Regions from separate parts of the Paenibacillus sp. FSL L8-0638 genome, predicted to be linked through region 3. Evidence: riboswitches for the same ligand, from Rfam matches in the RefSeq annotation. Region 3 holds a riboswitch; each other region holds the start of a gene.
What was found. Region 3 has a riboswitch for glycine ahead of MKY35_RS20190 (sodium:alanine symporter family protein). Riboswitches for the same ligand answer to the same signal wherever they lie in the genome.
Positions count from the first base shown of each region.

Region 1 (4,231 bases), 1.8 Mb from region 3:
AACTAACCCAAGCTCACATTGAGCTCCTGACAATATAATTTACGAAGCCGCTCCATAGGAGCCAGACTTGAATGTTCTAGGATCGTACCATTTGTAGCCTGCTGCCGGAGCAGACCAAGGCTCAGGTTGCGGTTCCGTGGAAGCCGCTGGTTCCTCGAATGGCAGAAGCTTCGTTGGTTGATCCAGAGTCAAACCTGCCACATCAGACAATTTCGTGTAGTCCTGCTTCCATGCAAGCCATTGAACCGTTTGCACCAGGAAGGTGGAATCATCCACTTCTTTGAAGCCATCATATGTCTTCTTCGACTGTCCGTTTTCCTCACGCACATATTTCGGTGTAGCATCTTCTACAGGGGAAGAATCACCGATGAATGCCGCCTTGCCTTGGCCTACCTTGGAGATAGCGGCATAAGGTCCTTCCGCACGGCCCCCGCCGTTATAAACACCCTGATCTACCGCATTCCCCCATTTTTTCGTGCCTGAAGGGATATAAGCAATGCCTTTAGCCTTGGTGGGATCAATAATAGCCAGCGTAGATCCTGCATGCATGGCAATCGAGCGCACACCCTTGGTAATACCGAAAGATTGATCTGCGGCTACAATGTCGGTAGCATTCACATCACCGAGCGCATTGTAACGGAAACGAACGCCAAAGTTGGCCGCCAGCCAATCGGAGCTTGTTAATCCTTGCATTGCCGGTGATGCAGCTTCTTCTGCAGTCATGCCTTTGGCCGGATTAGTATAGGCTCCACGACGGTAGCCATTCATAACCTCGGAGGAATCCCAACGGTTTTTGTTACGATCTGCATTATAATGATCGGAGATGAAGAAGACGCTCCCTCCGCTATTCACGTATTGCAGCAGGGCAGCCTGCTCGGATGCCTTAAAGGCAACATTCGCTTCACCAATAATGAACACATCATATTGGCGCAGCTTATCATATGTTATGGCCTGCTCTCCATAAGTAAAAGGAATAGGACGATTTAATGGGTCTACCGTAAAGCCTACATTACGCAGTCCATTGGCAAAGTCGGAGAAGGCGCCTTCAATGACCCAATCTGCTGCACCAGCGGTCTGTGCGTGCGTATTATCGAACAGCACCTTTTTGCCTTTTCCATCCGGCAGTGTAGCACCAGGTTGACCCGGGTTGCCAGGTTCACCTGGTTCCCCCGGCTCGCTTCCGCTCACCAGTTCAACAGCGCTTGGGCTTTTCACTCCACCAAAATTATTGTAGGCGCCAAGTGTACCCGTCACACGAATTTTGCTGCCGATCAGCTCAGGATGGCCTGACAGTCCAAATTGCCCTCTGTACGCGGATGTCAGCTGTACATCCAATAGATTAGAAGTGCTACGTTCATTAGCCTGGTCAGCAATCAGTACGTTAAAATCATTCGCAAACGGAGAAGAAAAGTTAGCCGTTTTCGATCCGGTAGCATGTCCGACGATATAACCTTCTACCGTCACCGTACCTCCACTGCTTTGGCCCTGAAGTGCTTCGGCTACTGTCAATGCTCCCTCTGCCTTGACCTGACCGAACGGAACGAAGATCCCGATCAGCAGTGATGCGATCGCTGCTAGATGCAGCATCCCTTTTAAGCGTGAACCTGTGAACCGCAAGCCTTTTACCATACGTCAATATCCCTCCTATGATTTCCATAAATGTACTTGTCCTCTATCAGATTAGCCGCCAATCTTCTAATTCCTTCCTGATTTCATCCATAATTATGTAAACTTTAATCTTTTTTATTGGAAATGCACCTGTTTATGTAAAAATTAAACCCTGTGATTGACACCGAGCACGTCATACATTACGCTAAGAAAGACATGTAGAACGGTATACGCGAATGAAGATGACGGGAGAGTCTGTCCAGGGGGCTTACACTCTGGCGGCACCGAAGGAGCAAGACGCCAGCACCCGGCTGGCGGATAATCTCTCAGGTCCATGTATCGTCATCTGACGCAACTCTGGAGAGAGCGCAAGCCACCCAAGGGGTAAGGCGGTAAGAACACCGCACGAAACTCTCAGGTAACGAGGACAGAGATAAGGGAAACTTCCTTATCCTGTCCTTTTTTGTGCTCACATTGTGCGTCAGCATTAGGAACCGTCATAACCGCGCAAAGACGCGGAAATACCATATAGTATAGTATTAGAACATACAGGGGGCCACACCATGCGTTTCAAAGATGTATTTTCTATTATCGGCCCGGCCATGACCGGACCTTCCAGTTCACACACCGCAGGCGCGGTGCGACTAGCACGCGTTGCCCGGCACTGGCTCGGGGCGCAGCCTGACCGTGCCCGTATGACACTGTACGGCTCCTTTGCCGATACGTATAAAGGACACGGTACAGATCTGGCGCTCATCGCAGGACTGCTTAATTACGATACGGACGATCATCGGATTCCGGATGCCGAGCAATGGGCTGAGCAAGCCGGGATGGCCGTGGAATTCGCCGTCAGTGGACTCCCCGCTCCTCATCCGAACACCGTCTGTTTCGAGTTGTGGAAGGGCGAGGATCAGCGCACACTGCTGGGCTCCTCCATCGGCGGCGGCAGCATCCATGTCCAGCAACTCAACGAATTCCGGGTCAATCTGACCGGGGAGCTGCCTACGCTGGTGCTTCTCCACTCGGATAAGCCCGGTACATTGGGCGCAATAACTTCAGCGCTGGGCGCGGCCCACATTAACATTGCCTATATGCACGTAGATCGCAAAGGCCGGGATGGTGAAGCACTCACCGCCATTGAAACGGACAGTTCTGCTCCAGCTGAACTGATTTCAGAACTGCGTTCTTTACCTCATATGTATGAAATTAAGATGATTAATTTGAAAAAAGGAGCTGAATCCGATGCGGTTTAGCCATCTGCATGAAATCAGCGCTTTATGCGCTGAAGAATCCACCACGATTGGCCGCTTGATGATTCAAGAGCAGGTACAAGAAACGAATACAACGGAGGAAGAAATCTTTCGCCAAATGTCTGATTATTATGAAGTCATGAAGGAAGCCGTTCATCGCGGTCAGACACAAGACACCGTATCCCGCAGTGGATTGACGGGCGGAGACGGCAAGCGCCTAGCGGAGTATCTGCGGTCAGGGGAAACCTGCTCCGGTGATGCCTCCGCGCTCGCCATGGCTTATGCCCTCTCCGTGTCGGAGGTTAATGCATCCATGGGTCGCATTGTCGCCACGCCTACCGCAGGCTCATGTGGGGTTATCCCTGGTGTGTTCATCAGTGCACAGGAGCGGTTCGGCTGGGATGATGAGCATATGGTGAACGGCCTGTTCGCCGCTGGAGCCATTGGCTACGTGATCGCCAACAACTCTTTCATTTCTGGCGCGGAGGGAGGCTGTCAGGCTGAGATTGGCTCAGCCATCGGGATGGCCGCTGGTGCTATGGTCGAGCTGCGCGGTGGTACGCCTGAACAGGCTGTTCACGCCGTAGGCCTCGCTCTTAAGAACACGCTCGGCCTAATCTGCGACCCCGTCGCCGGACTCGTGGAGATTCCGTGCATCGTGCGCAACGGCCTGGGAGCCGTGACTGCGCTTGCCGCAGCGGACATGGCTTTGGCGGGTGTGCGCAGCGCTATTCCGTCTGACGAAGTCATTGACGTGATGCTTGAAGTCGGCAGCGCGATGCCGTCGAAGCACCGCGAGACCGCCAAAGGCGGCTTGGCTCAGACGCCGACCGGCAAGCGTTTGACCGAATCACTTACACGCAACGCATCAATCAAGAAGAATAAGTCGTAATTTCTAAGCTTTAAACCAATTACTTTACCTCTATAAAACAAGGCGACTACCTCCCCCCTACATTGTCCTAGGGAAAGAGAATTCGCCCTTATAAAGAAAAGAGCAAGCATATCGTCGCTGGACGTATGCTTGCTCTTTTTCTTTTTAGTCGGGTTACAGATTACTGAACGGTTACCTGTATCTTCGTCATTTTACCTGCATATTTCACAGTAATTACTGCTTTGCCCTTGCCCTGTGCCTTAATGTTACCGTCTTTGACGGTCGCCACAATAATTCTGGACGAGGACCAGACAGCCGGTTTGGAAACATCCTTCTCCGACTCATCCTTATACGTGGCTGTAGCCGTAACCTTAGCCAGCTGTCCTGCCTTCAAATTCAAGGCGACTTCGTCTGTTTGCAAATATTTAAGCGTATCAACATCTACAGGTACGCTGATTATCTTCCCGCCGAACTTCGCCTGAATGTTAGCTTTACCGTAGCT
Region 1 covers NZ_CP151960.1:430,406-434,636, reverse strand. The annotation lists gene MKY35_RS01920 (DUF6359 domain-containing protein) at 40-1,629, opposite strand; glycine riboswitch at 1,956-2,049, shown strand; gene sdaAB (L-serine ammonia-lyase, iron-sulfur-dependent subunit beta) at 2,172-2,861, shown strand; gene sdaAA (L-serine ammonia-lyase, iron-sulfur-dependent, subunit alpha) at 2,851-3,750, shown strand; gene MKY35_RS01905 (Ig-like domain-containing protein) at 3,911-4,231, opposite strand, start outside.
Region 1: another riboswitch for glycine. It lies ahead of sdaAB (L-serine ammonia-lyase, iron-sulfur-dependent subunit beta); the one in region 3 lies ahead of MKY35_RS20190 (sodium:alanine symporter family protein).

Region 2 (4,231 bases), 220 kb from region 3:
ATACTTTTCCGGGCTCAATAATGAGGTTGACAAGCGGCAATAGCCCCGCGTTCACGAGGAACTGTACCCCTGCCGACAACACTTGACTGATCATTTGTACAACCGGGCCGATCGCCACATGGGCAAGCAGTGCTAGAATGGCACCGATAATCCCGGCCGAAAAATTATTGACCAGCATTTCAAAGCCTGATCTGACTTTGCCTTCAATGGCCTTGTCGAACTTCTTCAATATCCACGCAGCCAGCGGACCAGCTACCATCGCGCCCAGGAACATCGGGATATCGGCTCCTACTATGACACCCATCGTCATGATGGCACCGATCACACCTCCACGCTGTCCGTGAATCATCGTGCCCCCTGTATAACCGATCAGCAGCGGCAACAAATAATTTTTCATCGGATCAACCAACTGTGCAAAACCTTCGTTCGGGAACCATCCGGTCGGAATAAAGAGTGCCGTAATCAACCCCCACGCAATAAAGGCTCCCATATTGGGCATAACCATACCGCTAAGAAAACGGCCAAAACGCTGTACGGCGACACGAGTGCCTCCTTTTGAACTTGGCTTTGCGTCCAATGTACTCATATTCAAATCCTCCTTGTAGGTAAGCATCACTACCTTTTCTTAAAATTCATACTAAATGACAGCGCTATCTTCATCAACGAAATGAAAACGTACTTTCGTCATGAACGTTGATGACAACATTTAAATTTAAATTATCCGGGAAGATATTATACCTGCATAATTCTTCTTAATATGACCTGTAGCTATAGAAATTAGTCGAAAAACCGCGCTGGATTATGTATGATTCCTATATGGGGACAACCCTCTATATCAGAACAACACACGTAATTACGTTTGCAAAAAAAAGACAAAAAAATAGCCGCTACGTCAAATCATAGCGACTATTTTATACAAAAATCGAGCAAACTAACGATGCTCTTATTCAATTAAAAATCAATATAAAATTCCGAATAACACGCTATTATTTCATGCTGCATTGCTCTATTTATTACTCCGAAATCAACTGCTCATACTGATCCGCCGACAGTAGTTTGCCCAATGCTTCCTCCACATCTTTATCCATCTCTACTTCGACCATCCAACCTTTGTCATAAGGAGATTCATTCACTAGCTCAGGTGTACCTTCCAGCGCTTCATTCACTTTTAATATGGTTCCCGTCACCGGAGCAAAAAGGTCGGATACCGTCTTCACCGATTCAATCGTACCGATCTCCGCTCCCTGCTCAATCGTTACTCCCGCCTCAGGTAATTCTACAAAAACAATATCACCCAGTTGATGCTGTGCAAAGTCTGTAATACCAATCCGCACCGTTCCATTCTCTGTCCGCTGAACCCACTCATGTTCGTCTGTATACCAAAGTTGCTGCTTCACTTCACCCATTCTGTTCCCCTCACTTCCATATGAATAAAATCACATTTGCTCACCTGTATTAGACAGGTTAAGATTATGACAATAAGAACACTCATGTCAATAATACTAACAAAAATACTTCATATCACCTCCTATAGCGCTCTATATAAAAATATAATAATTTATAACAAACGCTTACATATCCTTATTTATATATTAAATGTTTGTTCTATTGTTTTTGATGACATTTTTATTGACATTTTGAATGAATTTGCGTATTAATGGGTTATAGCAAATACTTTGGGAAACACCCCGACAACTGCAAACGCGGATGAACGCAGAGGGAGAGACTGCCAAAAAGATTCGCATAGCTGTTGCCGCTTGTGAGACAGTTGTGCACGCGAATCGGATCAAGTTGTTATCTGCAAAGCCAGGTAATATACTGCTGATCCCGAAGGTAGCGCCGAAGGAGTAAGCCTGCATTGCAGGTGAATCTCTCAGGCAAAAGGACCTCTGCCGGACGCATCTCTGGAGAGCATTCGCTATTGGAGCGGATCACCCAAGAGGAAACCCGGTACATACCGGGGTAACTTTCTGGTATCAAGGACAGAGCTGAAAAAAGAGTATAGACTGCTGTCTATACGTTTTTTTCGGCCTGTCTTTTTTGTTTAGCCGATTAAACCGGATAGGAGTGGAAACATGACTAATTTGCGAAAAACACCGCTATATTCGTCCTACGAGACGCAGTCTGGGGTTCGTTGTATTGACTTTGGAGGCTGGGAGCTCCCCGTTCAGTTTAGCGGCATTCAAAAGGAGCATGAGGCCGTCCGGCAACGTGCGGGTTTATTCGATGTATCGCATATGGGTGAGTTTTTGGTTGAAGGCAAAGAGGCCGAAGCTTTTCTACAAAGGGTGACCACGAATGATGTCAGCCAGTTGGAACCAGGTCAGGCACAATATTCACTCCTGTGTTACCCCGATGGAGGTGTAGTAGACGACCTGCTTGTTTACTGCAAAGGACCGGAGCGCTACATGCTCGTTGTGAACGCCTCCAACATTGATAAGGATTGGGATTGGTTACTTCGTCATGTGCCTGCATCCGTTCACATGGAGAATGTGTCTGATGCAATAGCATTGCTGGCATTGCAGGGACCGGAAGCAGCACGTATTGCCGCAGCCGTGGCAGATACGGATATTACGAATCTGGCATCTTTCCACTTTCATGAGAACGTGCCATTGTTCGGAGCAAAAGCACTCGTCTCACGAACCGGATATACGGGCGAAGACGGTTTTGAATTTTACGTACCTGCCGCGGAAGCACCCGCCGTATGGGAGGGTTTGCTTCGTTCCGGTGAGTCGTATGGGCTGATTCCCGCTGGACTTGGTGCTCGGGATACACTACGCTTTGAGGCACGGTTGCCGCTATACGGGCAGGAGTTATCTGCCACGATTTCACCACTCGAAGCCGGTCTAGGATTCTTCGTCAAGCTGAATAAAGGAGATTTTATCGGTAGAGAAGCACTTCAGCGTCAAAAAGAACAAGGGGTTCCTCGTAAATTGATCGGGCTAGAAATGATGGACCGCGGTATCCCACGCGCCCATTATCCGGTATTCGCAGAAGGACAACACATCGGTGAGGTCACAACGGGGACTCAGTCGCCCTCCTTGAAGCGTAATCTGGGCCTCGCCTTGGTGGACAGTCGTTTTAGCGCCCTCTCCACACCGCTGGAGGTTGAGATTCGTGGCAAACGCCTGCGTGCCGAGGTGGTGGCAGCCCCCTTTTATAAGCGCCCACGCTGATCTTAAACTCTTTTCATTTCTATAAAGCAAACATGTCAGATATGAACTTCCGGGTTTCTCATCTCACACTTTTTTATTAGCTCATTTACGGATTTAAAATTTTGCTTTTCGAAAGGAGTCAGAACCTATGAAGCAGCATCGTTATCTCCCTATGACTGAACAGGATCAAACCGAAATGCTGCGTGTGGTCGGTGTATCATCCATTGATGATTTGTTCAGTGACATTCCAGAGGCCATTCGATATCAAGGGGAACTCCCTCTTTCTTCTCGACTCGATGAGAAAGCCTTGACCCGCCACTTGGCCGATCTGGCCGGACACAACGCCAATACAGACACACATGCCAGCTTCCTTGGCGCAGGAATTTATGATCATCATATTCCGTCCGTCATCCAGCACATCATTTCACGCTCGGAATTCTATACAGCCTACACCCCCTATCAGCCGGAAGTAAGCCAAGGCGAGCTACAAGCCATTTTCGAATTTCAGTCGTATATTTGCGAATTGACGGGCATGGCTGTAGCTAATGCCAGCATGTACGACGGAGCGACTGCACTGGCGGAAGCAGGCTCACTGTCCGCCGCAGCTACCCGCCGTAAACAGCTTATCGTATCAAGGTCCGTCCATCCGGAGGCACGTCAGGTATTGGCAGCCTATGCACGCGGATTGGATTTGGACATCGTGGAGATCGGCTGTTCGGACGGCGTAACGGATGCTGATGCGTTAGCGGCGGCCGTATCGGAACAGACCGCGGCTGTTTTGGTCCAAAGCCCCAACTTTTTCGGAGCCGTGGAAAACCTGAAGCCGATGGCTGATCTCATCCATGCGTACAAAGGTCTTTTGGTCGTCAGTGCCAACCCACTGGCACTTGGCTTGCTGGAGACACCCGGCAAACAGGGCGCGGATATTGTGGTAGGAGACGCGCAGCCACTTGGCATCTCCTCTTCTCTCGGCGGTCCGACCTGTGGATACTTTGCCGTTTCTCAGGCACATATGCGCCGTATCCCCGGCCGTATTGTGGGTCAGACCACTGATCGCAATGGTAAACGCGGCTTCG
Region 2 covers NZ_CP151960.1:4,344,382-4,348,612, forward strand. The annotation lists gene MKY35_RS19360 (PTS mannitol transporter subunit IICB) at 1-586, opposite strand, end outside; gene gcvH (glycine cleavage system protein GcvH) at 1,014-1,406, opposite strand; glycine riboswitch at 1,708-1,899, shown strand; gene gcvT (glycine cleavage system aminomethyltransferase GcvT) at 2,076-3,176, shown strand; gene gcvPA (aminomethyl-transferring glycine dehydrogenase subunit GcvPA) at 3,304-4,231, shown strand, end outside.
Region 2: another riboswitch for glycine. It lies ahead of gcvT (glycine cleavage system aminomethyltransferase GcvT); the one in region 3 lies ahead of MKY35_RS20190 (sodium:alanine symporter family protein).

Region 3 (4,231 bases):
GCCGCTACCGGTTCAGAAATGAATCCAGATTCTGTTATCACCAACTGGGAAACAAACGAAAAATACGTATGGGGCAGCGCGGTGACGCATCCGAAATTCTCAATTCTGGACCCAAAAAACACCTTCTCTGTGCCACGTGATCAGACGGTATATGGCATGGTGGATATGATGAGCCATGTATTTGAACAGTATTTTCACAATGTAAAAAATACACCGTTGCAAGATCGTATGTGCTTTTCCGTGCTGCAAACCGTAATCGAAACTGCACCTAAGCTGTTGGAGGATTTGCACAACTACGAGCATCGCGAAACGATTTTATATGCCGGAACGATTGCTCTTAACGGAACACTGCAAATGGGCTACTTCGGGGACTGGGCTTCGCATACGATTGAACATGCATTATCTGCTGTATATGATATTCCTCATGCTGGCGGTCTGGCGATCCTATTCCCCAACTGGATGAGACATACGGTGGATCAGGATGCTGCACGCATGAAACGGCTGATGCTCAGCATGTTTGACTTAGACACCGTAGATAAAACAGATAGAGAAATCGCTTTGGAGGGTATTGACCGTCTTAGTGCATTCTGGACAAGTCTCGGTGCCCCTTCCACCCTGGCCGATTACAATATTAATGATGAGCAATTGGAAAAAATCGCAACCATTGCAGCCCGTGAAATGGAATATGGAGGCTTCGGTAATTATAAAAAGCTGAATCAAGAAGATATTTTAGCTATTTTACGCGCATCGTTATAACAATTAAAAGGGAGTGTCCTCAAGCCTGTGATGGCTGAGGGCACTCCCTTTTGAAATTTATGAATTAACCGTGTGTCCCTTTTCTTCTACTTGGATAGCTGCCCCTACACTGGCACCTGCAAGAATGCCCTTTTTCTTACTAGAATTCAGAGAATCCATATAGGTTCGGGTTTCTGCAACGACAATTCCTGATAAGCCGAGCAGTGCAATCAGGTTCGGGAAAGCCATCATTGCGTTAAAGATATCTGCCAGCAGCCAAATCGCATCCAGTTTAATGAACGCGCCCCCGCCAACGAGTAGAATGAACAGATAACGGTATGGCTTAATCCACTTGACGCCAAGTAAGTATTCAACACAGCGTTCCCCGTAATAGTTCCAGCCGAGCATGGTGGTGAACGCGAACATAATCAGAATAATTGTGAGCAGTTCTGCCCCCAGCGGGAATGCGCTGGAAAATGCTTGCTGAGTCATCAGGCCCGCATCGGTAGGCCCGCTCCATACACCGCTAACCAGTAGCGTCAACCCGGTCATCACACAAATAACCATCGTATCAATAAACACGCCTGTCATGGAAATCAGCCCTTGCTCCGCAGGCCATTTGGTTTTGGCAGCTGCGGCTGCAATCGGTGCGCTCCCCAATCCGGCCTCATTGGCAAAAATACCTCTGGCTACCCCACTTCGCATCGCCAGCATAATCGTAGCTCCGGCAAATCCGCCCGTTGCAGATGTAGTTGAAAATGCCGAATGGAGCACCAGCGCAATTGCGGCAGGAAGCTGGTCAGCAAACCGAATCAGTACGATGAGACAGATCAGTACGTACAAGCCTGTTTTAAAAGGAACGACCTTCGTCGATACCTTGGCAATGCTTTTGAGTCCTCCAATAGTAACCAGTCCAGTAAGGATAGCTATAATCAATGCCGTTACAATGGGCGGAACGCCAAAACTGTTTTCCGTCGAAGATACAATCGCTTTGACCTGCGGAAACGTTCCAATCCCGAACAACGCTACCAGCATGCCCGAAAAAGCAAACAGCATCGCCAGCGGTTTAAAACGACGTCCTAGACCTTTCTCAATATAATACATCGGGCCGCCGGAAAATTGTCCATTCCGATCCTTCACCCGGTATTTTACTGCAAGTACACCTTCCGCATATTTCGTCGCCATCCCAAAAAAGGCTGCAACGACCATCCAGAACAAGGCACCCGGCCCGCCCAGCTTAATGGCTGTCGCTACGCCGACAATACTTCCTGTGCCAACTGTAGCCGCTAGCGCCGTACTCAAAGCCGCAAAACTACTTACATCCCCGCTGCCTTCATTCGGGGCCTTACCGATCAGCTTGATCGCCAGGGGCAGGCGGAATACCTGCAACATTTTCAGACGTATGGTCAGCCACAACCCCGTTCCCATGACAAGAATGATGAGAGGCGCCCCCCATATCCAACTGCTAATCGCTTCTAACACATGTACCAAATTCATTTCAACCCGCTCCTCCAGCATATTAGAAAACAAAAAAGAGTCAAATCAGCTGATTCGACTCCTGGAGAGGTTAAAGGCACGAAAAAATACAACCATCATGTGCAGGTTTCTGCCTCTAATAGCTCATAAAAAAGCCTAGGGCATTCCCTGTCACAGGTTATTCGCGTCTCTGTCCTTTTGCCTGAGAGTTTAAGCAGATGTTCTCTGCGGTGCACCTTCGGCGCCCAATTAAGGGTCTCTCCAGAGTTCTGTCCGTTTACGGTCCCCGCTTGTGGCTGTAAACAGCCTAAGCACCTGAGAGTTTTGCCCCTTCGGTCGGAACTTTCGTTCCATCTCCCGCAAACATCAACCAGACATATGAAATTTTTATTCATTATACAGAAAACTTTCAGCTTATTACAAGTGAAAAGTTTGTGAAGCCCTCTGAAATATTATTATTGAGTCTATCAAAAAAGCGGGTACAGCAGATCGCATCCTTAGGATGTCCTCTGCTATACCCGCCCGAGACGATATGAAATTACAATTCTTCACCATTGGTTGCTATCACATTTTTATACCAGTTAAAAGAGTCTTTTTTGGAGCGTTTGAGCGTTCCGTTTCCGTCATCATCCAGATCAACGTAAATAAATCCGTAGCGCTTGGACATTTCGGAAGTAGACATGCTCACGAGGTCGATAGGGCCCCAGCTGGTGTAACCAATCAGATCAACACCGTCGGCAATCGCTTCCTTCATTTGGGCAATATGCTGACGCAAGTAATCAATGCGATATGTGTCATGCACAGAGCCATCTTCCTCCACCTTATCATATGCACCCAAGCCATTTTCCACGATGAACAGCGGCTTTTGATAGCGATCATAAAACGTATTCAGTGTAACACGCAGGCCGATCGGATCGATCTGCCATCCCCAGTCGGAGGACTGCAGATACGGGTTTTTCACGCCACCAATCAGGTTTCCTGCTGCTTTCTCGCCTTCTGGACCTGCCGATACATCGTCATGGTATAAAGACCTCTTTCCGTATATAAGATTTTTACTTTGGCCTAAGTAATCCCATCAAATGCTGCAAATGTGAATCCATACCTAACGGTAACCGTTCTCCTTTGAAATGCATTGACAGATGCTTTAAAATAGACGTAATGCCCTCATAAGCATCCTAATCGTTGTAACGCGTTTCATGTCAAGTATTTTTTCTTATGTGAGGAGAAGCTCCATGTCGAATCTTGATCAAATTGCAAAACTGGCGGGCTTTTCTAAGGCTACGGTATCCAGAGTATTAAATCAGTCCCCCCATGTCAGTCATGAAACAAGAGCTAAGATTTTGAAAATCATGCAGGAATTAGATTATGTTCCTAATCGGAATGCCATTTCCCTATCCAAGGGTCAGACGCTTCAGATTGGTATCATCACTTCAACGATTAATGAAATTGTTCTTGCTTTTCTGGACAGCTTTGTAGAAATCGCCGGACAATATGAATTCCAGACCATTATTTATACTTCGGGAGAAGACAAAAAGAAAGAGCTTCAAGCTTTTGAAGATTTAAAAAGAAAAAGAGTCGACGCGCTGGTCATCATTTCCTGCGTGAATGACACTGATTTTTTGAGTACCTATTGTAAATATGGCCCAATCGTGGCCTGGCAACGAATGGAGCATACCGATATTCGCTCCGTGGCAATGGATCAATATGAAGGTTACATGCTAGCACTAAAGCATTTGATACAAAAAGGCTATACTCGTATAGCCAATGCTTTTGGCCGTCCGAGCAGCATCAATACCCATAGCAGACAACGAGCCTATGAACAGATCATGAGTGAGCACAATCTGCCAGTGTTGCAACACTGGAATCACTCTTCAATTTATAATATCCGTGATGGCGAACAGGTCGTACGGGATTTGTTACAGCATCGGGGGGAATTCCCAGAGGCTATTTTATGTGCTAACGATTATGTAGCCGTGGGCATTCTCTGCGAAGCACGCAGACAACGGCTGAACGTACCGGG
Region 3 covers NZ_CP151960.1:4,562,056-4,566,286, forward strand. The annotation lists gene MKY35_RS20185 (iron-containing alcohol dehydrogenase) at 1-756, shown strand, start outside; gene MKY35_RS20190 (sodium:alanine symporter family protein) at 814-2,232, opposite strand; glycine riboswitch at 2,392-2,486, opposite strand; glycine riboswitch at 2,505-2,581, opposite strand; partial or broken gene MKY35_RS20195 (family 1 glycosylhydrolase) at 2,750-3,199, opposite strand; gene MKY35_RS20200 (LacI family DNA-binding transcriptional regulator) at 3,444-4,231, shown strand, end outside.